4 regions of the Kitasatospora sp. NPDC088264 genome follow, and region 2 is predicted to be linked to each of the others. Evidence: riboswitches for the same ligand, from Rfam matches in the RefSeq annotation. Region 2 holds a riboswitch; each other region holds the start of a gene.
The links. Region 2 has a riboswitch for cobalamin ahead of AB0O82_RS14410 (prenyltransferase/squalene oxidase repeat-containing protein). Riboswitches for the same ligand answer to the same signal wherever they lie in the genome.

Region 1: another riboswitch for cobalamin. It lies ahead of AB0O82_RS36045 (iron ABC transporter permease); the one in region 2 lies ahead of AB0O82_RS14410 (prenyltransferase/squalene oxidase repeat-containing protein).
Region 3: another riboswitch for cobalamin. It lies ahead of AB0O82_RS13340 (HoxN/HupN/NixA family nickel/cobalt transporter); the one in region 2 lies ahead of AB0O82_RS14410 (prenyltransferase/squalene oxidase repeat-containing protein).
Region 4: another riboswitch for cobalamin. It lies ahead of AB0O82_RS05860 (cobalamin biosynthesis protein); the one in region 2 lies ahead of AB0O82_RS14410 (prenyltransferase/squalene oxidase repeat-containing protein).

The regions. Positions count from the first base shown of each region.
Region 1 is NZ_JBFBIR010000089.1:12,446-19,237, forward strand. It holds gene AB0O82_RS36025 (anti-sigma regulatory factor) at 1-310, opposite strand, end outside; gene AB0O82_RS36030 (GNAT family N-acetyltransferase) at 560-1,039, opposite strand; gene AB0O82_RS36035 (ABC transporter substrate-binding protein) at 1,111-2,106, opposite strand; gene AB0O82_RS36040 (ABC transporter ATP-binding protein) at 2,129-2,893, opposite strand; gene AB0O82_RS36045 (iron ABC transporter permease) at 2,893-3,975, opposite strand; cobalamin riboswitch at 4,065-4,203, opposite strand; gene sodN (superoxide dismutase, Ni) at 4,292-4,687, opposite strand; gene sodX (nickel-type superoxide dismutase maturation protease) at 4,911-5,345, shown strand; gene AB0O82_RS36060 (CGNR zinc finger domain-containing protein) at 5,377-5,967, opposite strand; gene AB0O82_RS36065 (amino acid ABC transporter ATP-binding protein) at 6,081-6,792, opposite strand, start outside.
Region 2 is NZ_JBFBIR010000014.1:134,569-141,360, reverse strand. It holds gene AB0O82_RS14415 (hypothetical protein) at 1-220, opposite strand, end outside; gene AB0O82_RS14410 (prenyltransferase/squalene oxidase repeat-containing protein) at 217-3,201, opposite strand; cobalamin riboswitch at 3,306-3,449, opposite strand; cobalamin riboswitch at 3,527-3,603, shown strand; gene AB0O82_RS14405 (hypothetical protein) at 3,737-5,164, shown strand; gene AB0O82_RS14400 (hypothetical protein) at 5,297-5,620, shown strand; gene AB0O82_RS14395 (flagellar hook-length control protein FliK) at 5,687-6,166, opposite strand; gene AB0O82_RS14390 (peptidase) at 6,186-6,792, opposite strand, start outside.
Region 3 is NZ_JBFBIR010000013.1:57,659-64,450, forward strand. It holds gene AB0O82_RS13310 (shikimate kinase) at 1-291, shown strand, start outside; gene aroB (3-dehydroquinate synthase) at 284-1,393, shown strand; gene aroQ (type II 3-dehydroquinate dehydratase) at 1,402-1,830, shown strand; gene AB0O82_RS13325 (AAA family ATPase) at 1,910-2,770, shown strand; gene AB0O82_RS13330 (DNA-formamidopyrimidine glycosylase family protein) at 2,851-3,660, shown strand; gene AB0O82_RS13335 (metalloregulator ArsR/SmtB family transcription factor) at 3,715-4,098, opposite strand; cobalamin riboswitch at 4,180-4,394, shown strand; gene AB0O82_RS13340 (HoxN/HupN/NixA family nickel/cobalt transporter) at 4,424-5,536, shown strand; gene rpmG (50S ribosomal protein L33) at 5,650-5,814, opposite strand; gene rpmB (50S ribosomal protein L28) at 5,940-6,176, shown strand; gene rpsN (30S ribosomal protein S14) at 6,176-6,481, shown strand; gene AB0O82_RS13360 (GTP-binding protein) at 6,478-6,792, shown strand, end outside.
Region 4 is NZ_JBFBIR010000004.1:197,206-203,997, reverse strand. It holds gene AB0O82_RS05870 (hypothetical protein) at 96-1,529, opposite strand; gene AB0O82_RS05865 (alpha/beta hydrolase) at 1,875-2,996, opposite strand; cobalamin riboswitch at 3,260-3,392, shown strand; gene AB0O82_RS05860 (cobalamin biosynthesis protein) at 3,500-4,468, shown strand; gene AB0O82_RS05855 (cobyric acid synthase) at 4,465-6,003, shown strand; gene AB0O82_RS05850 (putative cobaltochelatase) at 6,000-6,792, shown strand, end outside.

The sequences.
Region 1 (6,792 bases), on a different contig from region 2:
CCGTCCAGGCGAAGGTGTCCCGTTCGGGTGCCTTCCCGTCGGTGGTGGGGGCGGCGACGGTCACCTTCAGCGAGTCGCCGACCAGCCGGAACTCGCAGGTCAGGACGGAGCCGGGCACCGCCTGCTGGAGCAGGATGGCGCAGGCCTCGTCGACCGCGATCCGCAGGTCCTCGATCTCGTCGAGGGTGAAGTCGAGCCGCGCCGCCAGGCCGGCCGTCGCTGTTCGCAGGACCGAGAGGTAGGCACCCGCCGCGGGCAGCCGGACCTCCACGAAGTCCTGCACTCCGGGCTCGCCGTCGATCTGGGACACCCTCACCTCCTGGGTGACGCGCTGTGCTTCCGGGCCGGTGGCCGCGGCACTGTCTGTTGCTTGGCTCAACTGCTTCGCCCCAACTGTCCAGAGGGGTGGTGCGGTACGTACCGGTCATACCCTTCGCGGGGCGACCGGACGCCGCGTATCCGCCTGAGACCTTACCGCCTTCCGCACGCCGGCCGGGGCTCGGGAGTCACTCATGGTAAGCCATCGCGACGCAGGGTGGCAGGGGTTCGGGCGGTCCGTTCAGTGACCGCCGGCGGCGGCGGCGAGCGCCTCGCCGGTGAGCCGGTAGACGGTCCAGTCGTCCATCGGCACCGCGCCGAGGGACTTGTAGAAGTCGATCGAGGGCGTGTTCCAGTCGAGCACCGACCACTCCACCCGCGCGTAGCCGCGCTCGACGGCGATCCGCGCCAGTTCCAGCAGCAGCGCCTTGCCGTGGCCGCCACCGCGGGACTGCGGGCGGACGTACAGGTCCTCCAGGTAGATCCCGTGGGTGCCGCGCCAGGTCGAGAAGTTGAGGAACCAGACCGCGAAGCCGACCGGCTCGCCGGTGGCGTCGTCCTCGGCGATCAGGGCGAACAGCGCCGGGTTGGCGCCGAAGAGGGCGTCGCGCAGCTGCTCCTCGGTGGCCACGGCCTCCTGCGGGGCCTTCTCGTACTCCGCGAGCTCGCGGATCAGGGCGAGGATGACGGGAACGTCGGTCACGACGGCGGTGCGGATCATGCCGCGAGCCTACTGCGCGTCCCCGCCCCCGGCCCAGGCCCGGATCGGGGCCCGGGCCGGGGGCGGGCGGGTCAGCGGGCGGGGACGCTGCGCAGGTAGTCGGCCAGCGCGGTGATCGCGGCCGGGTTGCGCGGGCTCTCCACCAGGTCGACGTAGTCCAGGACGAAGATCCGGTCGCTCCTGACCGCCGAGACGCCGGCCAGCGGCGGGAAGGACTTCAGGAAGGCGCGCTTGGCGTCGGCGCCGGTCTCGCCGTAGTTGTTGATCAGGATCACCTCGGGGTCGCGCTGGACCACGCTCTCCCAGCCGACGGTGACCCAGGTGTCCGCGAGGTCGCCCATCACGTTGGTCCCGCCGGCCTTGGCGATGATCTCGTCGGCCGCGGCGAACTTCCCGGCGGTGTACGGCTTGTCCTGCCCGCTGTCGTACAGGAACACGGACGGCCGGCGCTCGGGCTGCGGGGCGGCGGCGACCTTCGCCTTGAAATCGGCGACCAGCTTGTCCGCCCGGTCGCGGACGTCGAAGATCTCGCCGAGGTTGGCCAGGTCGGTGTAGAGCGCGTCCAGCGGGGACATCACGCCGCGCTCGGTGCCCTTGCCGCTGCGGCAGGACTCGCTGAGCACGTACGAGGGGATGCCGAGGTCCTTGAGCGCCTGCGGGGTGAAGCCGCGGCCCTCGTCGAAGCCGTAGTGCCAGCCGGCGAAGACCAGGTCGGCCTTGGCGCCCAGCACGATCTCCTTGGTGATCTCCTTCTTGGAGAGCCACGCGGTCTGCTGGTAGCCGTCCTTCCAGGCGACCTGGTCGACCCGGCCCTTGTCGTCGGGCATCACGTAGCCGGCCATCCGGTCGGCCAGGCCGAGGGCGAGCATCAGCTCGGTGATGCCGACGTCGTTGGTCACCGTCCGGGCGGGCTTCTGCGGGAAGGTGAGCTTGGTGCCGCAGTTCTCCACGGTCACCGGGTAGTGGGCGGAGGCGGCGGTGGCGTCGCCGCTCGGGGCGATCTCGGCGCCGCAGGCGGTGAGCCCGAGGGTGAGCAGGGCGGTGATGGCAACGGCCTTGGTGCGCACGGGGGTTCCTTCGGGGGGTGGGTCAGATCCGGTCGAAGAGCAGTTGGACGGCGCCGGTCACCGGGTGCCGGACGGGGGTGGCCCGGACGCCGAACACCTCGGCCAGCAGGGCGGGTCGGAGCACCTCGGCGGGCGGCCCCGAGGCGACGATCCGGCCGGCCCGCAGCACGTACAGCAGGTCGCAGTGGCCGGCCGCCAGGTTGAGGTCGTGCAGCGCGGTGAGCACCGTCGGGCCGGCCTCCCGGACCAGCGCCAGCACGTCCAACTGGTGGCCGATGTCCAGGTGGTTGGTGGGCTCGTCCAGCACCAGCAGCCGGGGCTCCTGGACCAGCGCGCGGGCGATCAGCACCCGCTGCTTCTCGCCGCCGGACAGGCTCAGGAAGCCCCGCCCGGCCAACTGTTCGGCGCCGACCTTGCGCAGCGCCTCCGTGCAGCGCGCGTGGTCGTCCGCACCCGGGCCGCCCAGCCCGCGCCGGTGCGGCAACCGGCCCATGGCGACCACCTCGGCCACCGTGAAGTCGAACTCGGCGGAGTGCTCCTGGGGGAGTGCGGCCACCCGCCGGGCGGCCTCGCGCGCGGTCAGCGCGTGCAGGTCCGCGCCGTCCAGCCGGACGGCCCCGGCGGCCGGCCGCAGCGCCCGGTAGACGCAGCGCAGCAGCGTCGACTTGCCGCTGCCGTTGGGCCCGACCAGTCCGACCACCTGCCCGGCGGCGGCGTCCAGGGCGACGTCGTGGACCAGCCGGGCGCCGGCCAGCTCGACCGAGACGGAGTCCAGGGCGAGATCCATCAGCGGCCTCCGAAGGAATAGCCGCGACGGCGCATCAGCAGCAGGAAACAGGGCACCCCGAGCACCGCGGTGACCACCCCGACCGGCAGTTCGGCGGGCGCCAGCAGGGTGCGCGAGACGATGTCCACCCAGACCAGCAGCAGCGCCCCGGCGAGCGGCGCGACCAGCAGCACCCGGCGGTGCCCGGCGCCGACCAGCATCCGGGCCAGGTGCGGCACCATCAGCCCGACGAAGCCGATCGCCCCGCTGACGGCCACCACCGTGCCGGTGACGGCGGCGGTCACCACGAACAGCTCGCGGCGCAGCCGGTCCGGGTCCACGCCCAGCGAGGCGGCCGTCTCGTCGCCCATGGCGAGCGCGTCCAGCCGGCCGGCGGCGCAGGCCAGGTACGCCAGGCCGGCCAGCACGGTGGCGGCGGCGATCGGCACCGAGCCCCAGGTGGCGCCGCCGAGGCTGCCGAGCAGCCACATCATGGCGTCCCGGGCGGCCTCGCCGCGGGCGGACGCGAAGACCATCAGCGCGGTGACGGCGGAGAAGCCGTAGGAGAGCGCGGTGCCGGTGAGCACCAGCCGCAGCGGGGTGAGCCCGTAGGCCGTGCGCGCCGCGAGGTAGACCAGCACCATGGCGACCAGCGCGGAGCCGAACGCGGAGGCCGAGATCGCCCACACCCCGAGCGAGGCGAAGGCGCCGAGCAGCAGCACGGCGTTGGCGCCGACGGCCGCGCCGGAGGAGATGCCGAGCACGAACGGGTCGGCCAGCGCGTTGCGCACCAGGGCCTGGACGGCGACCCCGGTGGCGGCCAGCCCGGCGCCGACCACCGAGGCCAGCACGGCGCGCGGCAGCCGGATCTCCCAGACGATCGCGTAGGCGGCGGCCTCGTCCGCCTCCAGCCGTCCGCCCGTCAGCCCGGCGGCCAGCAGCCGCATGGCGCGGGGCAGGCCGATCCCGGAGGCGCCCAGCGCCACGCCGCAGAGCAGCGAGAGCAGCAGGGCGGCGGCCAGGCCGACGGCGAGCGGGAGGGCGGGTATTCGGCGGGCGGGCGGGCTCGTTGCGCCACTGCCCGCGGCTGCGGTGCTGCTCACGGTGCGCCTTGCCTCGGGCCGCGGGTGCGCGGGGGCGGCACCGGTCGGGCGCGGGCCCGGGCGCCATCCCCTCGCAGTCCACGGCGAGTTGTCGGGAGTTCAGCGGCCGGGGGCGATCGGGCTGGCGCGGCCCCGGGGCCGTGCTCACCGTTGCGGGTCAGCGCCGGATTCACACCGGACTTCCCCCTCGGACGCCCTGGCAGCATAACAGCCACTCAGGCTAGGCAACCCTTACCGGGCTCGGATGGGGCGTGAACGCACGACCGCCCCCGTCCGGGCTCGCGGACGGGGGCGGTCGGGTGGCGACGCGTCAGGCTCAGGCCTGCTTGGTCTCCCAGAAGATCTTGTCGACCTCGGCGATCAGGTCCAGCAGGGCCTGGCCGGTGGCGGGGTCGGTGGACGCCTTGGCGGCCGAGGCGGCCTTCAGGGTGTCGTTGATCAGCTGGTGCAGCTGCGGGTACTTCTCGAAGTGCGGGGCCTTGAAGTAGTCGCTCCACAGCACCGAGATGTGGTGCTTGACGGCCTCGGCACGCTGCTCCTTGATGATCAGGGCGCGGGTGCGGAAAGCCGGGTCCTCGTTGGCCTGGTACTTCTCCTGGGTGCCCTTGACCGACTCGGCCTCGATCCGGGCCTGCGCCGGGTCGTACACGCCGCAGGGCAGGTCACAGTGGGCGTGGGCGGTGGCGCGCGGTGCAAACAGACGAGAGAACATGGGAGTCCTTCCTTAGATCGTCTTCCCGCGCCCGAGATTACCCTTCCGCACCCGGGGTTTCGCGATCGGGCGGTGGGCCTAGGGCAAAAGGCGGACCCGGAACCGGGGTAATCCGGACATCGAACGGATCGAACGGGGTGACGGTCCGTACGGCAGACTGGGACCGGGCGGTCCGGGAGGAGGAGTCGTGGCGCGGAGCACGGAACCGGCGGACGCGGAACCGATGGGCACGGAACCCCGGGGCCGGGGCGGCGGCGCGGTGCCGTTCGGGCTGGTCGACGTGGCGGGCCCGTCGATGGTCCCGACCCTGCGCGAGGGCGACCAGTTGCTGGTGCGCTACGGCGCGCCGATCCGGCCCGGCGCGGTGGTGCTCTTCCGGCACCCCTTCCAGCAGGACCTGCTGGTGGTGAAGCGGGCCGCCGAGCGGCGTCCGAGGGGCTGGTGGCTGCTGTCCGACAACCGGCCGGTGGACAGCGACAGCCGCAGCTACGGCCCGGTCCCGGACGAGCTGGTGCTCGGCCGGGTGCTGCTGCGGCTGCGCCCGCGCCCGGCCTGGCTGGCGCCGGGGCGGCGGCTGGAGCGGCTGCTGCTGGGCACCCGGCTGGCCCGGGTACCGGGTCTGGCCCGCCGCCTGGGCGTCTGGGCGGACGAACTCTGACCCCCTGGGCCCGGCCCGGCCCGGACAGGACCTAGCCGGCGGCGCCGAGTGCCGCGGCCTCGGCCTCCTGGCGCTTGCGGGCCCGGTACGCGGCGACGTTGGCGCGGGTCGCGCAGCGGTCCGAGCAGTAGCGGCGGGAGCGGTTGGTCGAGGTGTCCAGGTAGGCGTTGCGGCAGGGCGCGGCCTGGCAGATGCCGAGCCGGTCGGCGCCCAGCTCGGTCAGGTGGACGGCCAGGCCCATGCAGGCGACCGCGCTGAAGTGCGCGGTGGCGGTGGGCGAGTTGTCGGCCAGGTGCAGGTGCCAGCGCGGCCGGCCGGCGTCGTCCAGGTAGTCGTGCCCGGAGACCAGCGGGCTGACCGGGTACTCCATCAGCAGGCTGTTCAGCAGGTCGACGCCCCGGATCTCGTCGCCCTCGGCGGCGGCCTCGAAGACCCCGCGCAGCCTGGTCCGCACCGCCCGCAGCCGGGGCAGGTCGGACTCGTCGGCCTGTGCGGCGGCCCGTGAGGAGTCGGAGAACAGGCCGCGCACCGCGTCCACGGACGTCAGCGTGTCGGTGCCGCGCCCGGGCTCCTCGGTGTTCACCAGCCGAACGGCGAGATCGGCGTACGAGGCGAGCTCCACGGAGGTCCTTCCAGAAGGTCGGTAACGGGCTGATTGCGTCCAGCCTATTACCTGGGTGGGGAAAACGTCGGCGCCCGGCAGGAGCAGCCTGCCGGGCGCCGGTCGGTACGGTTCTACAGCACCTTGGAGAGGAAGGCGCGGGTGCGCTCGTGCCGGGGGTCGGTGAGCACCTCGCGGGGGTTGCCGGACTCGACCACCACGCCGCCGTCCATGAACACCAGCGCGTCGCCGACCTCGCGGGCGAAGCCCATCTCGTGGGTGACGACCACCATGGTCATGCCCTCCTCGGCGAGGCCGCGCATGACGTCGAGGACGTCGCCGACCAGTTCGGGGTCGAGCGCCGAGGTGGGCTCGTCGAACAGCATCAGCTTGGGCTTCATGGCCAGCGCGCGGGCGATCGCGACGCGCTGCTGCTGGCCGCCGGAGAGCTGGGAGGGGTAGTTCTTCGCCTTGTCGGCGAGGCCGACCCGCTCCAGCAGGACCATCGCCCGCTCCCGGGCGGCGGCCTTGCTCTCGCCCTTGACCTGGACCGGGGCCTCCATGACGTTCTCGACGGCCGTCATGTGCGGGAACAGGTTGAAGCGCTGGAAGACCATGCCGATGTCGCGCCGCTTGACGGCGACCTCGCGGTCCTTGAGCTCGTAGAGCTTGTCGCCCTTCTGCTGGTAGCCGACCAGTTCGCCGTCCACCCAGAGGCGTCCGCCGTTGATCTTCTCCAGGTGGTTGATGCACCGCAGGAAGGTCGACTTGCCGGAGCCGGAGGGGCCGATCAGGCAGAACACCTCGCCCTGCTTGACCTCCAGGTCGATGCCCTTGAGCACGTGC
Region 2 (6,792 bases):
CGGTGGTCGGGGTGGTCCCGCAGGAACGCAGCAGCGGGCCGCCCCACTTGCTGAAGTCCACGGCGAGCACCACGCCGGAGGCGGTGGTGCACTGGTCGATCGGCAGCGGCGCCGCGGACGCCGGGGCGGTGCCCACGGCGACGCCACCGAACGCGAGGGCGAAGGTCAGGGCCGCCGCCCCGGACAGCCGGCCGAGCCGACCGCCGAGTCCCCGGCTCACCGGTGACGCCCCGGGGCGGCCGCGGTGCGGCGCCGGGCGACGAGGACGGCCGCCGCGCCGAGCGCGGTCAGCACGCCCGCACCCGCCGTCAGCGTCAGGGCCTGGGTTCCGGTCCCGGCCAGGCTGCCGGAGCCGGTCTGCGCCGCCACGCCACCGGCGGGCGCGCCCCTGCCATCGGCCGGGGCGTCGATGCCGCCGGCCGACCAGGTGGCCGAACCGTCGCCGGTCGAGGGAGCGGCGGTGTCCGAGGGCCCAGCCGTGGCGGGCAAGCCCATCGGGCCCGGCGTGTTCGTGGGAATGTTCGTAGGTGTGCCGGTCGGTGTGCCCGTGGGCGTGCCGGTCGGGGTGCTGGTCGGCGAACCCGTCGGGGTCGCCGTCGGGGTCGCCGTCCCGGTGGAAGTCGGAGTGGGCGTCGGCGTCGACGTTCCCCCGAGCTCCCGGAACAGCGTGCCGAACGAGATCCCGGTGGCACCGCCGAGCACCTGCGTGGACGCGCGGACGTCCGATCCCGGCTGCCCGGCGGAGGCCACGTTGAACCCGCCGTCGCCGTTCTGCTGGCCCGACAGGAAGTCGCGCGCCTTGGCGATCTGGGCGCCGTACGTGGACTGGCGCAGTGTCATGCCCTGGATGGCGAGCGCGGCCGAGTTGGTCGAGTCGCCGGCCGCTCCCGGGAAGCCGCCGTCGGGCAGCTGCCGCGCGGCGAGCCAGCCGAGGCCCTGGTCGACGGCCCGCGCGGCTTCGTCGCCCGGCACGAGGGCGAGGGCCATGACGGCCATCGCCGTGCTGTCCACGTCGGAGTCACCGGTGGCGGGGATCAGGCTCGGCCACGAGCCGTCCTGGTGCTGGAGGCCCTTCAGGTAGGCGATCGCGGGAGCCGCGTTCGTCGAGTCCCCGGCCCGGAGCTGGGCCATGATGCCGAGCGCCTGGGAGAACACCGAGGTCGCGTAGGTGTAGTTGCCGGGCGCCGCGCAGCCGGTGTTCTGGTCGGCCTTGATACACACGAGGGCGGCCAGGGCGGCGATCAGGTCGTGGCCGCCGAAGGCGCGCGGGTTGCGGCCGACCACCTCGGCGAGCAGCGCCTCCTTTCCGATCGAGCCGCCGCCTGCGTACTCGGTGCCGATGCCGGTCCAGTCGTTGACGGTGCGCTCGCCGGCGTCCTTGCCCGGCTGGTCCAGGAAGTCGACGATCCTGCGCAGCGCGGCGTCGTCGGTGCCGGTGGCCGCGAGGGCGTAGGCGCCGTCGATGGTGAGGCCGAAGTCGGCGAAGGCCGGGAAGCCCTCGTAGTAGCGGCCGTTGATCAGGCGGGACGGGTCGGTGAGGTAGGCGCTGCCCTTGGCGGCGTCGGGGGCTCTCCCGGCAGGCGGCGTGGTCGCGGGCGAGGTCGGCGGCGTGCTGGCGGGTGTCGTCGGCGGGGTGGTGGCGTCCGGGTTGTGTCGGACGCTGGTGAGGTCGGTGCCGGTCAGGGCCAGGATCGCCTGCTCGGTGGCCGCCGGGTCCGGGTCGGTGGTCGACGCGTCGGGGCCGAAGCCGCCGTCCGTGCCCTGCCGGGCGGCGAGCCAGGCCGTGGCGGCGGCCCGGCGGGTGTCCTGTCCGGTGGCCTTGAACGCCTGGGCCGCGCTCGCGGTGCTGATGGTGTCGCCGGGGGCGCCGAGGTACGGGAGGAGGGATCCGTCGGCCTGCTGTCCGGCCGCGAGCTGGTCCGAAGCCTTCCTCGCGGCCGTCTCGTACCCGGGCGCCGTACGCAGGGCGAGGACCGCGAGGCCGGTGGTGAGCGGGTCGGACTCGCAGTGGTCGCCAGCGACGATCATCGATCCGGCCACCCCGCCGTCGGCGCACTGGAGCGCCGTGAAGCGGGCGAGCGCCGGGGCGGGTGGCGTGACGCCGGCGCGCTGGAGGGCGATGACGCCGAGGGACTGAACCCAGGGCGAGGCCGCGCCGAGGAAGTCCCCGGCGGCGGTGCACTTGCCGTTCTCCCCCGCCGCCGTGCAGACATGGCCGGTGAGCGCGGCGATCAGGTCCCGGCCGCCGAAGGCCCGGGGATCGCCACCGGTGCTCTCGGCGACGAGGGCCAGCAGTGCGGCGGCCCTCGCATCGGGCCGGCCGGCCGGTCCGTCGGGGTGGAGGAAGGCGTCGGTGTGAGCGGAGAGGAAGGCGACCGTCCTGCGCAGCGCCGGGTCCTGCGTGCCGGCGGCGGCGAGGGCGATGGCGGTGAGGGCGGTCCGGGGGTAGTCCGGCCCCTCGACGGCCCAGTTCTCCATGTGGTCGCCGCCGACGAGTTGGCGGGCCAGCCAGGCCGCGGCGGCCGCCGGGTCACCGGCGGCGGACGGCCCGGTCGGAGTCGGGGTCGAGGTCGGAGTCGGGGTCAGGGTCGCCGAGGGCGACGGCGAGGCGGACGGCGAAGCCGGCGAACCACCGCTCTTCGCCCGGACGGAGTCCGGCGTGAAGCCCGGTGCCCCGCTGGTGCCGCCGATGTCGGTGCCGCCGTACACCCAGGCCTCGACCTCGCCGGGCTTGGGCTTCTGCGTCCCGGCGCCGAACCGGCTGTAGGACCAGGCCTGTTGGCCGGGTTCGGCGATCCAGTACGACCAGTACGCGGTGGCCTGCGGGGTGTTGACGCAGGGTTCCTCGGCCGGCGTCGGGTACTGGGTGCCGCTGTTGAAGGTCCCGGTTCCGAGTCGGCAGATGAAGGCGGGTCCGTCGTGCTCGGTTCCGGCGGTGGTGAAGCCGGCGGCGTGCAGCAGGTTCATCCCGGTCGTGGGGTGGGCGTCGCAGCCCCGGACGACACCGCCGCCCCAGTGCGTGAAGTCGACGGCGACGATCGCGCCCGTCGTCGCCGTGCACCGCTCGATCGGGTCGGCGGCCGCGGTGCCGGGGCGCCCGAACAGGACGCTTCCGCAGGCGGCGACCGCGACAGCACCGGCGACCACCAAGGAGGCGAGGTCCCGGTTCCTGTGACGTGTGCGACTGCTGCTGACCCTCACGACGACTCCCTGGTCGGTCGACGTGGGACGCAACGGCGCAGCCGACGGTCCCCTGGGCAGGGACCGTCCGGACCGCGTCGTAGTCCGCGACGACGCAAGTGCTCTGTGAACAGGGCCCCCGGTCCAGGCATTCCGGCTCACCCACCACAGGTGGGTCCACGGTTGCGGGTCAGCGCCGGAGTTGGACCGGCTTCCCCTGAATGCCGAGGGCAAAAAATCGGTTCATCAGACCACGACGGCCGAACGGGAGTCAACGGTCCGTCACGTCGATCACATCACCTCGTCGGCCGGTGCGCCGTGCGGTAGCGTCCGCGGTGGCCGAGCGGGGGAACCCGGTGCGAATCCGGGGCTGACGCGCAGCGGTGTGGGGTGGCGATCGTGCTGCCCCGAGCCCGGATGCCCGCCCGGCCACGCACCATGGCGAAAGCCGGCCCACGCGATCCGGGCGGCGACCGCTCCGGCCGTCGCGCGCCCTCGAACGGACGCCGGAACTCCGGGGCAGGGTCGGCGCCCGCCACCCCAAGGAGCCTGTCCCGTGTCCCTCCTCGCCCCCTCGCGGACCACCCCTGCCCGCGCCGCCTCCGCCGTCACCGTCGCCCTGACGGCCGGCGCGCTCCTGCTCTCCGCCGTCCCCGCCCACGCGACGGCCAGCCCGACCCAGATAGCCACCTCGAAGAGCACCGGCGTCACCTACCTGAAGTCGCTCCAGGCCGCCGACGGCAGCTACGTCACCGGCGGCGGGCTCTCCAACGAGTGGGCGTTCAGCGCACTCGCGGCCGCCGGCACGGCCGCCGCGGACGTCACCCCCGGCGGCGACCCCACCAAGAACGCCCGCCTGGTCTACCGCGGCCAGCTCGCCGCCCCCGGCTGGCCGAGCGCCTCGCCGGTCGTCACGGACTACGAGCGCGGCATCCTCAACGCCTACGCCGCCGGCATCGACCCCGCCCGGGTCGGCCCGGGCCGCAACCTCGTCGCCGACCTCGCCGCCTACTGGCAGACCGCCGAACCCGGCTACTACGGCCCGTCCGCCAACTTCAACGGCACCGTCTTCGGCCTCCTCGCCCTCGCGGGCGCCAAAACCCAGGCCGGCAGCCCTCGCGTCCCGCAGCCGCTGCTCGACACCTCCGTCACCGCGGTGCGCGCCAACCAGCACAACGATGGCGGCTGGAACTTCAGCAAGGCCGCGGGCGACCCGAACGCCCTCGCCCAGGGCAGCGACATCGACATGACCGGCGCCGCCATGGCCTCGCTCTGCACCGGGGGCGTCGCCGCCACCGACCCGGCGATCGTCGCCGCCAAGAACTTCCTCAAGGGCAAGCTCACCGCCTCCGGCGCCTTCAACGCCATGTTCGGCGTCAACACCGACTCCAACGGCTGGGCCGTCTCCGGCCTCAACGCCTGCGGCATCAACCCCCAGGGCACCGACTTCACCAGCGGCACCGGCAAGAGCCCCGTCGACTTCCTGATCGCCCAGCAGTTCAAGCCCGGCGGCGGCTTCAAGTACCTGCCCACCGACACCACCCCCTCCCCCTACGCCTCCGTCGACGGCCTGCGCGCCGTCGCCGGCGCCGGCTTCACCGCCACCCCGCCGACCCCGACCACCACCGGCGAGCCCGCCTGGGCCGCCGCCACCGCCTTCGTCCCCGGCACCGCCGCCAAGCTCGCGCTGGTCATCGACGACGGCACCGGCGCGCTCAAGGTCTGCGCCGCCACCCTCACCCCGACCGGCACCACCGCGACCCTCGGCGACGTCCTCGACGCGGCCGCCGGCGCCGCCCCGAGCGGCTGCGTCACCTCGGTCGCCCCGTCCACCGGCGGCGACACCGTCACCGCGATCAACGGCACGGCCAACAGCGGCTCCTCCACCTGGCAGGTCAGCCTGGACGGCACCACCGCCACCGGCGCCACCCGGGCCACCACGGTCCACCTCGGCGACACCGTCTCGCTGCGCTACGGCAGCTGACCGCACTGCGCCGGAGGGGAGCCGACCACGGATCGCCTCCCCTCCGGTGGGACAGAACCACGATGGCCCGACGGATCCGCCGCCGGACCGACAGGACGGGGGGAACGGATGCCGACGGGTGTTTCCAGATGGGTGGCGGGCGGCCATGTGGCCTTGGTCGGCGGGCTGGCCGTCCTGGGCGGGCTGACGGAGAACGGGCGTTACTACCTCGCGTCGATCGTCCTCACCCTTCCCGTCGGCCTTGCTGCGCTGGCCGCCGTCTACCTCGCACGAGGGGTGCTGACCGGCATCGGCGGGCTGTTCACCGACACCACGCTGCCTAACGGCGAGGAACCCGGTTGGCTGGCCACGGGCGGCATCGTGGCCAACACGCTGCTGTTCACCGTGGCAGCCGTCGCCACCGTACTGCTGGTCGAGCGCTTCGTCCGCCACCGGAGGGCATCTCACGGCAGCTGAGCCACGGGTACGCGGTGCCCCGGCCCCCCTTCCGGAGGGGCCGGGGCACCGGGGTGTCTCCGGAGGTCAGGGCGCGGTGACGCCCGGCTGGGCGCCGGCGCCGAAGGACCAGCCCTCGACGTCGCCGGGCGCCGGGTTGTAGCTGCCCGCGCCGAGGTTGCTGTACGACCAGGGGCCGCCGTGCTGGGCGTGCCAGTACGACCAGTAGGCGCTGCCGGTGGGGTTGGTGCAGGTCGTCGGCAGGGCGTTGATGGTGCAGACGAAGCCCGGGTAGCGCGGGTGGAAGGTGTACGCGAACCCGGCGCCGGTCAGCGCGGCCAGGCCGCTGGCCGGGTCGCCGGGTGCGCAGCCGGTCTGGATGCCACCGCCGACGGCGGTGAAGTCGACCACGACGGTGACGCCGGTGGTGCCGTCGCAGGCGGCGGCCCGCGCCTGCGGGGCCTGGACGACGGAGGCGCCGAGCAGTCCGGCGGTGAGGGCAGCGGCGGCGGCGATCGACCCGAGGGTGCGGCGGGCCGGGCACGCGGGCGCCATGGTGTCGGTCATCGGAGCTCTCCTCGCGGGGTCAGCGGGTGGTCGCCGGGCAGGCCGGCACGGGCGCGTCCGGGCGGGCACCGGCGGCGGAGAGGGTGGCCAGCGGGGTGCCCGCGAGGCCGAGGACGGCCTGCGCCGTGGCCCGGGCTCCGGTGGCCGGGTTGAAGCCGGTCGCGTCGTAGGCGACCGCCCCGCGCACGCCCGGGTCCGTGGCGCAGCCCTGCTGGAGCTTGACCAGGCTGCTCCAGCCCTTGAGGCCGGCCCCGAAGCGTCCGCCGGCCAGCAGCGCTTGCGTGGCGAGGCCGGTGGTGTTGGCGTTGGACGCGGCGGCCCCGGCGGCCGAGAAGCCGCCGTCGGCGTTCTGGTGGGCGGTCAGCCAGCCGAGTCCGGCGTCGGCCTTGGCGGTGCGGCCGGTCGCGGCGAGGGCCTGGGCGGCGAGCGCGGTGGCGTCCGGGTCGCTGGCGCAGGTGGCCTGGCCGAAGGCGACCGGGTACCCGCCGTCCGCGCACTGGCTGTTGGCGAGGAAGTCGACGGCCGTCGCCGGGGCCCCACCGGCCGTGCGGTGCAGGGCGATCACGGCCAGGGACTGGCCGAAGGCGTTGCTGTAGTCGCCCCACTGCGAGCGGTCGGAGAACCGG
Region 3 (6,792 bases), on a different contig from region 2:
GCACTCGGCGGCGGCGCGGTGATGGCCGAGGCCACCCGCGCCCTGCTGCGCGAGCTGCCGGTCGTCTTCCTGGAGGTCCCGCTGGCGGACGCGGTCAAGCGGGTCGGCCTGGACGCCCCGCGCCCGCTGCTGGCCATCAACCCGCGGGCCCGCTGGCGCGAGCTGATGGAGGCCCGCCGGCCCCTCTACCTGGAGGTGGCCACCGCCGTCGTCGACACCGCCGGCCGCACCCCCGAGCAGGTCGCGGACGCCGTACTGGAAGCACTGGAGCTGAAGACCCCCCATGACTGACCCCATCGTCAGGATTCACGTCGGCGGCAGCGCCGGCCACGACCCGTACGACGTGCTGATCGGGCACCAGCTGCTCGGCGAGCTGTCGGCGCTGATCAGTCCCCCCAGTCTGGGGACAAGAGGCGCCAAGCGGGTCGCGATCATCCACCCCGAGGCGCTGGCCGCCACCGCCGACGCCATCCGCGAGGACCTGCTCGGCGAGGGCTACGAGGCGATCGCGCTCCAGGTGCCCAACGCCGAGGACGCCAAGAGCGCCGAGGTCGCCGCGTACTGCTGGTCGGTGCTCGGGCAGACCGGCTTCACCCGCAGCGACGTCGTCGTCGGCCTCGGCGGCGGCGCCACCACCGACCTGGCCGGCTTCGTCGCCGCGACCTGGCTGCGCGGCGTCCGCTGGATCTCCATGCCCACCACGCTGCTCGGCATGGTCGACGCGGCCGTCGGCGGCAAGACCGGCATCAACATCGCCGAGGGCAAGAACATGGTCGGCGCCTTCCACCCGCCGGTGGGCGTGCTGGCCGACCTCGACACCCTGGCGACCGTGCCCAAGCACGACTACGTCTCCGGCCTCGCCGAGGTCATCAAGTGCGGCTTCATCGCCGACCCGGCCATCCTCGACCTGATCGAGGCCGACCCGGAGGGCGCCAAGACCCCGGACGGCACGCACACCGTCGAGCTGATCCGCCGCGCCATCCAGGTCAAGGCCGACGTGGTCTCCGGGGACCTCAAGGAGTCCGGCCGGCGCGAGATCCTCAACTACGGCCACACCCTCGGCCACGCCATCGAGCGCAACGAGCGCTACAAGTGGCGGCACGGCGCCGCGATCTCCATCGGCATGGTCTTCGCCGCCGAACTCGGCCGCCTGGCGGGCCGGTTGGACGACGAGACGGCGGACCGGCACCGCACCGTGCTGGCCTCCGTCGGCCTGCCGCTGCGCTACCAGGCGGACGCCTGGCCGAAGCTGCTGGACGCCATGAAGATCGACAAGAAGTCGCGCGGCGACCTGATCCGCTTCATCGTCCTGGACGGCCTCGGCAAGACCTCCGTCCTGGAGGGCCCCGACCCGTCCCTGCTGGTCGCCGCCTACGCGGAGGTCTCGGCGTGACCAGGGTCATGGTGCTCAACGGCCCCAACCTCGGGCGGCTCGGCAGCCGCGAGCCGGACGTCTACGGCGCCACCTCCTACGCCGGGCTGGTCGAGCGCTGCACCGCGCTCGGCAAGGAGTTCGGCTTCGAGGTCGAGGTGCACGAGACCAACTCCGAGCAGCAGATGGTGGAGTGGCTGCACGAGGCGGCCGACGGCAAGGTGCCCGTGGTGATCAACCCGGGCGCGTTCACGCACTACTCGTACGCGATGCGGGACGCCGCCTCGCAGCGCACCGCGCCGCTGATCGAGGTGCACATCTCCAACCCGTACGCCCGGGAGACCTTCCGGCACACCTCGGTGATCGCCGCGGTGGCCTCCGGCACCATCGCGGGGTTCGGGCTCGGCTCGTACGAGCTGGCCCTGCGCGCCCTGGCCGAGCAACTCACCACGCGCTGACGCCTGGTCAGCGGCCCGGCGGCGGACTGTGCCCGCCGCCGGGCCGCCGTGTAGTCTCCCCGCTGAGAGGTGTCGGGAGGTGACCGTGACGCAGTACGCCGGGGGTGGGCAGGTCCCGCCGCGTCCCGTCGCTCCGCCGGGGCCGCAGCCGTCGGGGGCCGCCGTGCCGCCGCCGGTGCCGCCCGCTCCGGCTCCTGTTCCCGCCGCCGCGCCGCCGGTTCCGGCCGCTCCGGTGCCGCCCGCTCCCGCTCCTGTTGCCGCGCCCGCCCCGGCCGCACCCGCGCCCGGCGCGCCGGTCCCCGTCGGGTCCACCGGGCACTTCGTGCTGCCCTCCGGCACGCCCGTGCAACTCCCCGCCCACCCGCCGCAGCGGCACGCGCCCACCAGTCCGATCGCCGTCCTGCTGATCGGCCCGGCCGGGGCCGGCAAGACCACCGTCGCCCGGTACTGGGCCGAGCGCCGGCCCAGCCCGACCGCGCACATCAGCCTGGACGACGTCCGCGAGTGGGTGCAGTCCGGCTTCGCCAACCCGCAGTCCGGCTGGAACAACGCCTCCGAGGCGCAGTACCGGCTGGCCCGCCGCACCTGCGGCTTCGCCTGCCGCAACTACCTCGCCAACGGCATCTCCTGCATCATCGACGACGCCGTCTTCCCGGACCGCCCGGCCATCGGCCTCGGCGGCTGGAAGCGGCACATCGGCCCCGGCATGATCCCGGTCGTGCTGCTGCCCAGCCTGGACTCCGTGCTGCACCGCAACGCCCGGCGCGGCGGCACCCGGCGGCTCGGTGACGAGGAGGTGGCGCGGATCCACGGCCGGATGGCCGGCTGGTACAACTCCGGGCTGCCGATCATCGACAACTCGTACCTGGACGTGGCTGGCACCGCCGCCGAGCTGGACCGCGTCATCCTGGCCCGGCTGATGGGCATGCCGGTGCGCTGACCTGCGACGATCCGGCGGTGTCGGTGCCGGCTGCGATGATGTGCGGGTCCTGTCGAACCACCCCGGGGGAGCTGACGCCCGTGCCGGAAGGCCACATCATCCACCGCCTCGCCGCCGAGAACCGGAAGGCCTTCGGCGGCCGTCCGGTCGAGGTGTCCAGCCCGCAGGGCCGGTTCGCCGACGAGGCCAAGGCCATCGACGGGCAGCTGCTCACCGCGGCCGAAGCCGTCGGCAAGCACCTGTTCCTCGGCTTCGAGGAGGGCGCCTGGGTGCACGTCCACCTCGGCCTCTACGGCGGCTTCGCCTTCGGTACCGGGCCCGCGCCCGAGCCGGTCGGCCTGGTCCGGCTGCGGCTGGCCAACGACGACGGCTACGCGGACCTGCGCGGCCCCAACACCTGCGCGCTGGTCACCGGCGCGGAGAAGGACGCCGTCGCCGCCCGGCTGGGCCCCGACCCGCTGCGCGCCGACGCCGACCCGCAGGCCGCCTGGCGCCGGATATCGGCCAGCCGGACGACCGTCGCCGCGCTGCTGATGGACCAGAAGGTGCTGGCCGGGGTGGGCAACGTCTACCGGGCCGAGGTGCTGTTCCGCCACGGGATCAACCCGCACCGCGCCGGCCGCGACCTCACCCGGGGCGAGTGGGACGCGATCTGGGCCGACCTGGTCGCCCTGATGCACGAGGGCGTCGGCGCGGGCCGGATCGACACCGTCCGCCCCGAGCACACCCCCGAGGCGATGGGCCGCCCGCCGCGCGTCGACGACCACGGCGGCGAGGTGTACGTCTACCGGCGGGCCGCGATGCCCTGCCTGGTCTGTGGCACCGAGGTCCGGACGGAGCAGCACGCCGCGCGCAACCTCTTCTGGTGCCCCGCCTGCCAGGCGGCCTGACCGCGTTCGAGGGTTGCTCCGGCCGGGCCCCGGCGCGTCCTCCGGAGGAGCCGGTCAGACGACGGCCGCGCTGGGCTCGTGGTGTTCGGCGGCGGCGCACGCGTCGAGGAGGGGGCGCAGGGCCTCGTCCACGAGCCGGTAGCGCACGATCCGCCCGTCCTTGTCCCCGGTGACCACGCCCGCGGTGCGGAGCAGCCGCAGGGCCTGGGACACGGCGGGGTCGCGCATGCCGGTGGCGACGGCGAGGTCGGAGACGGCGAGCGGGCCGGCCCGGTGGAGGGCGAGCAGGAGGGCGAGCCGCCCGGGGTCGGCGAGCAGGGAGAACCGCTCGGCCCAGGTGCGGACGTGCGCGGGGTCGCCGATCGCGGCGATGGCCTCGCAGACCCGGTGTCCGTCGATGGTGCGGTGGCCCGCGCGGTCGGCCGGTACGAGATGCATGCGCACATTGTTGCAGGAGGGGGCCTGTGATCCTGGACACCTGCGCAGGTGCGCAGCCTTGCAAGGGTGGGTCCTGGCCCCTACGGTGTTCCCCGCCGTGGTGCTCGGGAAGACCGGTGACGGATCCTCAGGGGTCCCAGTCCGGAGCGGCCCTCGCCACTGTGATCGGGCCATCGTGATCGTCGACGATGGAGAGACGTCCGTACCCACGACGCCACTGGGAGCCTCGCGCACCTGGGAAGGCGGGTACGGGACCCCCGTAAGCCAGGAGACCGGCCACGGCATCTCACGAAGTGTTTCCACGAGGTGCTGGAGCGTGACCCGAATGACCCTGCCCGAAACCGCCGCCGCCGAGGCGCCGGCGACACCGTCCGTGCTGCCCACGTTCCGCTGGAAGCGCGAGGACACCGTCCGCACGGCCGGGTTGATGGGGGTGATCCTGGCCATGCACGTGGTGGCCTTCGGGACGCTCGTCTTCCTGGTCGCGCCCCACAACTACGCGGTCGGCACCCAGGTCTTCGGGGTGGGCCTCGGGATCACCGCGTACACCCTCGGCATGCGGCACGCCTTCGACGCCGACCACATCGCGGTGATCGACAACACCACCCGCAAGCTGATGGCGGACGGCAAGCGGCCGGTCTCGGTCGGCTTCTGGTTCGCCCTCGGGCACTCCTCGATGGTGGTGCTGATGGCCGCCCTGGTGGCGGGCGGCGCGCAGCTGGCCAGCACGCTGATGGACGACGACTCGGCCACCCACAAGTGGCTCGGGATGGTCGGCACGACGGCCTCCGGCGCGTTCCTCTACCTGATCGGCGCGCTCAACCTGGCCGCGCTGCTCGGCATACTCAAGGTGTTCCGGGCGATGCGGGCCGGGTCGTACGACGAGGCGCAGCTGGAGGAGCACCTCAACTCGCGCGGCTTCATGGCCCGGGTGCTGAACCGGGCGACCCGGTCGATCACCCGGCCCGGGCAGATGTTCCCGGTGGGCATGGTGCTGGGGCTGGGCTTCGACACCGCGACCGAGGTCACCCTGATGGTGATGGCCGGGTCGGGCGCGGCGGCCGGGCTGCCCTGGTACGCGATCGTCTGCCTGCCGCTGCTGTTCGCGGCCGGGATGAGCCTGTTCGACACCCTGGACGGGACGTTCATGAACTTCGCGTACCAGTGGGCCTTCGCGAACCCGGTCCGGAAGGTGTACTACAACCTGACGATCACTGGGCTGTCGATCGCGGTGGCCTTCGTCATCGGCACCATCGAACTGGTCGGCGTGCTGCACGAGAAGCTCGATCTGACCGACCCGGTCACCGGCTGGATCGCGGGCATCTCGCTGGACAACGTCGGCTACGCGATCGCCGGGCTGTTCGTGGTGGTCTGGGCCGCGGCGATCGCCTACTGGAAGCTGGCCCGGGTGGAGAAGCGCTGGGTGGCCGCCGAGTAGCGACGGCTGCGATCAGCGACGGCAGCGATCAGCGACGGCGCCTCCCCCGGGATCCCGGGGGGAGGCGCCGTTTCGTCGCTGCGGGCCGGTGCCGGTCGTCGGGCGGGCGGGGTTCAGCGCTCTTCGCGGAAGTCGACGTGCCGGCGCGCGACCGGGTCGTACTTGCGCAGGACCATCCGGTCCGGGTCGTTGCGGCGGTTCTTGCGGGTCACGTACGTGTAGCCGGTGTCGGCGGTGGAGCGGAGCTTGATGACGGGGCGCAGTTCGCTGCGGGCCATGGGTGTCCTCCCGGGTTGGCGGGGTGTTCGGGGCTGAGGCGAAACCGTACACCGAAATGGAAGTCATTTTCATCTGGTGTAACGTGAGCTCCGTCCCGCCCATTCCCGGACGCCAGGGAGCACCCATGTCCGCCCACTGCCAACTCACCGGCCGCCAACCCGGATTCGGCAACGCGATCTCGCACTCGCACCGCCGCACCCGCCGTCGCTTCGACCCCAACATCCAGCACAAGCGCTACTGGCTGCCCGGTGAGGGCCGGTACGTCCGGCTCACCCTCAGCGCCAAGGGCATCCGCACCATCGACACGATCGGCATCGAGGCCGCCGTCGCCCGCATCCGCGCCCGAGGGGGGAAGGTCTGATGGCCAAGCAGAGCAAGATCGCCAAGAACGAGCAGCGCCGCGCCGTCGTGGCCCGGTACGCCGAGCGCCGCGCCGAGCTCAAGCGGATCATCGCCCACCCCGGCACCGCCCCCGCCGAACGCGCGGACGCCCAGGCCGAACTCGCCCGCCAGCCTCGCGACGCCAGCGCCACCCGGATCCGCAACCGCGACGCCGTCGACGGCCGCCCCCGTGGCTACCTGCGCGCCTTCGGCCTCTCCCGGGTCAACCTCCGCGTTCACGCCCACGCCGGCCACCTGCCCGGCGTCCGCAAGGCCAGCTGGTGAGCGGCGTGGACGGGATCAAACTGCCCGTGGTGGTCGTCGCCGGACTGCACGCCGACGAACGCCGCGCCGCCGTCCGGGAGTTGGCGGCGGCAGCGGTGGACGCGGTGGTCCTCCACCATGACCTGCGGGAGGCCTCGCAGGGCGTCGTCCACCGTGAACTGCGCGACGCGGGAGGCGGGTTCGACGCCGCCGACGTCCCGCTGGTGAACGACTGCCCCTGCTGCGCCCTGCGCGAGGACCTGCTGCCGCGACTGCTGCGGATCGCCGACGAAGGCCGGTACGGGCTCGCGATCGTCGAACTGTGGGGCGGT
Region 4 (6,792 bases), on a different contig from region 2:
CCGTACGCGAGAGGGGCCCGGATCCAGTCGGATCCGGGCCCCTCTTCGTCGTGCCCGCTCTTCTCCTCGTCGCGCTCGTTCTTCGACGGGCGCTGCTACGCGCCGCCGGTGTGCACGCTGAACGCCGAGCGGCGGGCCGCCCGCGCCACGCCCGGATCCGGGTGCACGCCCGAGACCGCCGTCAGCACCGAGGCCGCCCGCGGGTGCCCCGACTGCCGGGCCCGGGCGAACAACCGCACCGGATCGCCAGCCGCGGCGCCCTCGACGTGGCCCACCAGCAGCTCCGTCTCGCCGTGGTCCAGCACCGCCGCAGCCGTGTCCACCCACAGCCAGGCCGCGTCCTCCGCCCCCAGCACGTCCGCCGGCGAAACGCCCTCGTCCGAGCGTTCCGCCAGCCACAACAGCGCGTACGGGCGCAGCACCGGCTCGTCCACCGATGCCCGCACCGCCTGCTCGGCCGGGCCGCCGGCCACCCGCAGCGCCTCGAAGGCCAGCCCGCGCACCAGCGCGTCGTCCCCCTGCGCCGCGTCCAGCAGCTCCGCCACCGCCCGATCGGCCGGACGGGCCGCCACCCAGGCGCGGAACTCGGCCCGCGCCGGGCCCGGCGAGTAGTCCGCGCAGGCGTTCAGCAGCTCGAAGGCGCTCTGCTCGATGTGCCCGGCCGCGGTCTGCGCGACCGTGCAGATCTCCTCCAGCTTCGCCCGCACCGCCCAGTGGCCCAGCGGCGACAGCTCGGCGGCCTCGTCCCTGCGGACCACGGCCCCAACGGCCGCCAGGCCGTCCAGCATCCAGTCCAGGACCGCGGCCACGTCCGCCGGCGACGGCGGGGTGTCGATCTGCGGCTCCCGGCACGTGCCGCGGACCGCCGAGACCGCCGAGGCGGCGTGCGGCACGGGCGACAGGCCCGAACCGTCCGTGCCGCCCACCCGCCGCTCGTCCAGCCCCCGGCGCAGCAGCTCCAGCAGTTCGCCGTCCGACACCGGACCGGCCACCAGGTGCAGGAACGACAGCAGTTGCGGCGCCTGGTCCACCGCCTGGCCGGCCAGCACCGCGAACACGCCCCGCAGGGCGGCGGGCGGCACCGGGGCGAGCAGCGTCCAGGCGTCGAACAGCGCCGACCAGCCGCGGACGACCGCCTCGTCGTCGTGCTCCCAGGCGTGCAGGCGCCAACCCGGGACCGCACCGCCGTCCCTGGCCTCCACCAGGCCGACCAGCAGCGCCTGCCCCCACGCCTTGGCGGCGGCGCCGACCGTCATGGCCAGCGCCCGACCCGCCGCACGGGCGTCATCGGGCAGCAGCTCGCCCCGCTTGTCGACCTCTTCCAGGTCCCCCGCCCAGCGGGCGATCCGGACGGCGTCCACCAGCATCCGGCGGGCCAGCGGCGCCAGCTCGGCCGGCGCGGGGAAGCCCTCCGGTACGGGAACCCTCCCCCGACCGGGCGCCGCAGCGGGCCCTCGTCGGCGGGGTACCCCGGCCCCGCCCGGCTTGCCGGCGGCGGGCCGGTGGGCCGTACCGGGGAGACGGGTCACCGTCGCACCAGTACCGATCGTCGGAGGGAGCGGGGCATCACGGTCGCGCGGATTCCGAGACGTCACGTCGAGCAGTCTTCCCCTTGTACCGGCCTTCTGTCACATCCGGTTGGCTGTACGGACGGGCGGCCGTCGACGGCACCTCCCCAAGATCGGGCAACAATCGGGCAACAGAGGCAAACCGCCTGGCCGGAAACAGGTGGCGGGGTCATGCCATCACGGCTCAACCCTTGCGGCGACGGTCGCGCTACCCGCCCGACCGGTCACACTCCGTGGCCGACAGGTGAGGTCCGGGTTCCGTACGGAGGCCCCGCGGGTGTGACTTCTCACGCGGGGGGGCTGGGTTCAGAGAAGGGGGGTGAGCCAGCGGCGGAGGAGTTCGGTGTAGTGGGTGGGGGCGGAGTTCCAGAGGGTGGCGTGGTCGGCGCCCGGGAAAGGCCGGAGGCTGACCACGCCGGGGCGGGCGGCGGCGAGGCGCTCGGCGGCGCGGAAGGGGGCGACCTGGTCGTCGGGGCTGTGCAGGAGGAGGGTGGGGACGCGCAGGTCGGCGCCCTCGGCGATGCGGCTGAAGTCGGCGAGGTCGACGCCGGTGCGGCCCTCGGCGGCGAGGGCGCCGAGCTCGGCGGCGGCGCCGGTGTAGCCGGCCCGGGCGGCGCCGCGGCGGGCGGTGGCGGGCAGGTCGAGGACCGGCGAGTCCAGGACGAGGCCGCTGATGGCATGGGCCCAGGCGGAGCGGGAGGCCGTCTGGAGGGCCATGGTGGCGCCGAGGGACCAGCCGTACAGGATGACCCGGCCGGCGCCGCTGTCGAGGGCGAGCCGTACCGCCGACTCGACGTCGCGCCACTCGGTCTCGCCGAAGTGGCCGAGCCCGTCCGGCGAGGCCGGGGCGCCCTGGTCGCCGCGGTAGGTGACGGCGAGGGCGGGCAGGGCGAGGCGGTCGAGGACGGGGAGGACCGGGAGGGTCTGCTGCCGGTCGGCGCCGGGGCCGTGGACGAGGATCACCCAGGTGCCGCGTTTGCCGTCGAGGCGCCAGGCGGGGAGGGCGCCGAGTTCGCCGTCGGCGGCGGTGTCGGTGAAGGGGAGGCCGAGCGCCTCGGTGGGGTCGCCGAGGTGGACGCGGGGGGTGAAGCGGACCTCGGTGCCGGGGGTGAGGGTGCCCCGGTCCGCGCGGACGAGGCGGCGGGTGACGCCGTTCTCGTCGCTGTGCAGGACCTCCTCGACGACGGCGTGGCCGTGGTCGTCCCATTCCACGGCCCAGCGGCCGGGGCGCAGGCTCTCGGGGCGGCGGTTGAAGGTGATCCGGCCCGCGGCGAGGCTCCGCACCAGGACGGGGCCGGACTCCCGGGCGGCGCTCGCCGGGTGGACCAGCCGTTCGGAGGCCCGGCGGCCGATCACCAGGACGGCGGCCCCGGCGGCCCCGGCGCCGACGACGGCGGCCGCCACGACGGCCGCGGTTCCCCAACGCATATCGCTCCCCGCTCTGCTGGTCTTGGACCGGACGGTGTCCGGGCGGTGTCCGGGCACCAGTTCACCGGGGGGCCGCGCGGGCGGCCACCGGGCTGGGCCGTCCGGGGCACGGCGGGGCCTCGGGCTGGGCGGGCGTCAGGCAGGGCGGGGCGGGCGGATCGGAGGTGGCGACGGGGCTCCGAGGTGTGACCAACCCCTCCGTGACCTCGGTTGACTCCCGGTTCGGCCGCGTGATGGGATCCTGGGGCCAAACGGAGGCATGCAGAGGAAGCCGGTGCGAGTCCGGCGCGGTCCCGCCACTGTCACCGGGGAGCACGCTCGGAACATTGCCACGGCGGACCGTCAGAAGCCGCTGGAAGGCCCGGGGGTGTGTCCGACCCGGAAGCCAGGAGACTCTCGCCCCCGGTACGTCGATCCAGGGCGCGGACCCTGAGTGAGGACACGCACGCGATGCAGGCTGCCCCGCCCCGCCGGACCCCACGCGGCCTTCCGCCGAACCCGCCGTGCGCCCGCTGACCCGCGCCGCCGCGTTCGCGCTCGGCGCCGCCGCGGGCTTCGCCGCGGACGCCCGCTTCGCCGACCCCCGGCGCGGCCACCCGGTGGCCGTCTTCGGCGGTGCGGCGACCCGGCTGGAGCGGCGGGTGTGGCAGGACGACCGGGTGGCCGGCGCCGGGTACACGGCGCTGTGCGTCGGCGCGGTCGCGGCCGGCGCGGTGGCCCTGGACCGTACGGTGGGCCGGCGTCCGCTGGGCCGGGCCGCGCTGGCGGCCGCCGCGACCTGGACGGTGCTGGGCGGCACCTCGCTGACCCGGGAGGCGCGCACCATCGGCCGGTCGCTGGCCACGGGCGACCTGGCGGCCGCGCGGGAGCGGCTGCCGCACCTGTGCGGGCGGGACCCGAGCGCGCTGGACGGGCCTCAGATCGCCCGCGCGGTGGTCGAGTCGGTGGCCGAGAACACGGCGGACGCCGTGGTGAACGCGCTGGTCTGGGGCACGCTGGCGGGCACCCCGGGGCTGCTGGCGTTCCGCGCGGTGAACACGCTGGACGCGATGGTCGGCCACCGCTCGCCGCGGTACGCCCGGTTCGGCTGGGCCTCGGCCCGGCTGGACGACGTGGCGGGCTGGCCGGGCGCCCGGCTGACGGCTCTGCTCACGGTGGCCGCCGCGCCGCAGCCGAAAACGGCCTGGCGGGTCTGGCGGCGGGACGGTTCGGCGCACCCGAGCCCGAACGCGGGCCAGGCGGAGGCGGCCTTCGCGGGCGCGGTGGGCGTCCGGCTGGGCGGGACCCTCCAGTACGGGGAGCGGGTGGAGCACCGGCCGGTGCTGGGCGCGGAGTTGCGGCCGGTGACGGCGGACGACATCGAGCGGGCCTGCGTGCTCTCCCGGCGGGTGGGCGCGCTGGCCCTGGGTACGACGGTCGCGGGGCACGTCGCGCTGCGCTTGCTGACGACACGGTGGAGGGGAAGGGCATGAGCAACGCACTGCTGGTCGCGGGGACGACCTCGGACGCGGGCAAGAGCGTGGTGACCGCGGGCATCTGCCGCTGGCTGGCCCGGCAGGGGGTGCGGGTCGCGCCGTTCAAGGCGCAGAACATGTCGCTGAACTCCTTCGTCACCGCCGACGGCGCCGAGATCGGCCGGGCGCAGGCGATGCAGGCGCAGGCGGCCAGGGTGGAGCCGGAGGCGGCGATGAACCCGGTGCTGCTGAAGCCGGGGGCGGACGGCCGCAGCCAGGTGGTGCTGCTGGGCCGGCCGGTCGCCGAGGTGGGCGCGCTGGACTACCGCGAACGCAAGCCCGTCCTGCTGGAACGGTCGCTGGAGTGCCTGGCGGATCTGCGCCGCCGCTACGAGGTGGTGGTCTGCGAGGGCGCCGGTTCGCCCGCCGAGATCAACCTGCGGGACCGGGACATCGCCAACATGGGCCTGGCGACGGCCGCCGGGCTGCCGGTGGTGGTGGTCGGGGACATCGACCGCGGCGGCGTCTTCGCGGCGATGTACGGGACGCTGGCACTGCTGTCGGCGGAGGACCAGCGGCACGTGGCGGGCTGGTTCGTCAACAAGTTCCGCGGCGACGCGCGACTGCTGGCGCCCGGCCTGGAGATGCTGCACGGGCTGACCGGCCGTCCGGTGCTGGGCACCCTGCCGATGCTGCCGGGCCTGTGGCTGGACGCCGAGGACTCGCTGGACCTGTCCACGGTGGTGGACCGGGTGGACGGCCGCGGCCCGCTCGGGGCGGACGTGCTGCGGGTGGCCGTGGTGCGCTTCCCCCGGCTGTCGAACTTCACCGACCTGGACGCGCTGGCGCAGGAGCCCGGAGTGCTGGTGCGCTGGGTGACCCGGCCGGAGGAACTGGCCGACGCCGACCTGGTGGTGCTACCCGGCACCCGGGCCACCGTGGCCGACCTGGCCTGGCTGCGCGAACGCGGCCTGGAGCCGGCGCTGAAGGCGCGGGCGGCGGCCGGGCTGCCGGTCCTCGGGGTGTGCGGCGGCTACCAGATGCTGGCGCGCGGGATCGAGGACGAGGTGGAGTCCGGGGCCGGCTCGGTCGAGGGCCTGGGCCTGCTGCCGACGCACGTGCGGTTCGGCGCCGAGAAGGTGCTGGCGCGGCCGGCCGGCACGGCGTACGGGCAGCGGGTCGAGGGGTACGAGATCCACCACGGAGTGGTGGCCGTGGAGGGGGGCGAGCCGTTCTTCTCCGATGACGACGGGCACGGCCTGGACGGCTGCCGGGTCGGCCCGGTGTGGGGCACCACCTGGCACGGCGCGCTGGAGAACGACGGCTTCCGCCGTGAACTCCTGCGCGAGGTCGCCGCGTTGGCGGGCCGGGCGTTCGTGCCGGCGCCGGACACCTCGTTCGCCGAGGCGCGCGAGGCCCGGCTGGACCGGCTGGGCGACCTGATCGAGGAACACGCGGACACCGACGCGCTGTGGAAGCTGATCGAGGGCGGGGTGCCGGCGGCCGGATCGCTGCCGTTCCTGGCGCCCGGGGCACCTGGGGAGTATGCATGAGTGACGTCCGCTATCCGTTCACCGCGATCGTCGGCATGCCCGACCTGCGGCTCGGACTGCTGCTCAACGCGGTCTCGCCGGCCGTGGGCGGCGTGCTGGTGCGCGGCGAGAAGGGCACCGCGAAGTCGACCATGGTGCGCGCGCTGGCCGGCCTGTTGCCGACCCTCGCGGCCGTCGACGGCTGCCGGTTCGCCTGCGACCCGGCCGCTCCGGACCCGCAGTGCCCGGACGGGCCGCACGACCGCCCTTCGGCGTCCGAACGCCCCGCCCAGCTGGTCGAGTTGCCGGTCGGCGTGGCCGAGGACCGGATCGTCGGCTCGCTCGACCTGGAACGGGCGCTCGCCGAGGGCGTCAAGGCGTACGAGCCGGGGCTGCTCGCCAAGGCGCACCGCGGCGTGCTCTACATCGACGAGGTGAACCTGCTCCAGGACCACGTCGTGGACCTGCTGCTGGACGCCGCCGCGATGGGCCGCTCGTACGTCGAGCGCGAGGGCGTGTCGGTGCGGCACGCCGCCCGCTTCCTGCTGGTCGGCACGATGAACCCGGAGGAGGGCGAGCTCCGGCCGCAGCTGCTCGACCGGTTCGGCCTGACCGTCGAGATCGCCGCCACCCGGGACCCGGCCGAGCGCGCCGAGGTGGTCCGCCGCCGGCTCGGCTACGACGCCGACCCGGCCGGCTTCGCCGCGCGGTTCGCCGCGGACGAGCAGGCGCTCGCCGAACGCATCACCGCCGCGCGGGAGTTGCTGCCCAAGGTGGAGCTGACGGATGTGGCACTGCGTCAGATCACCG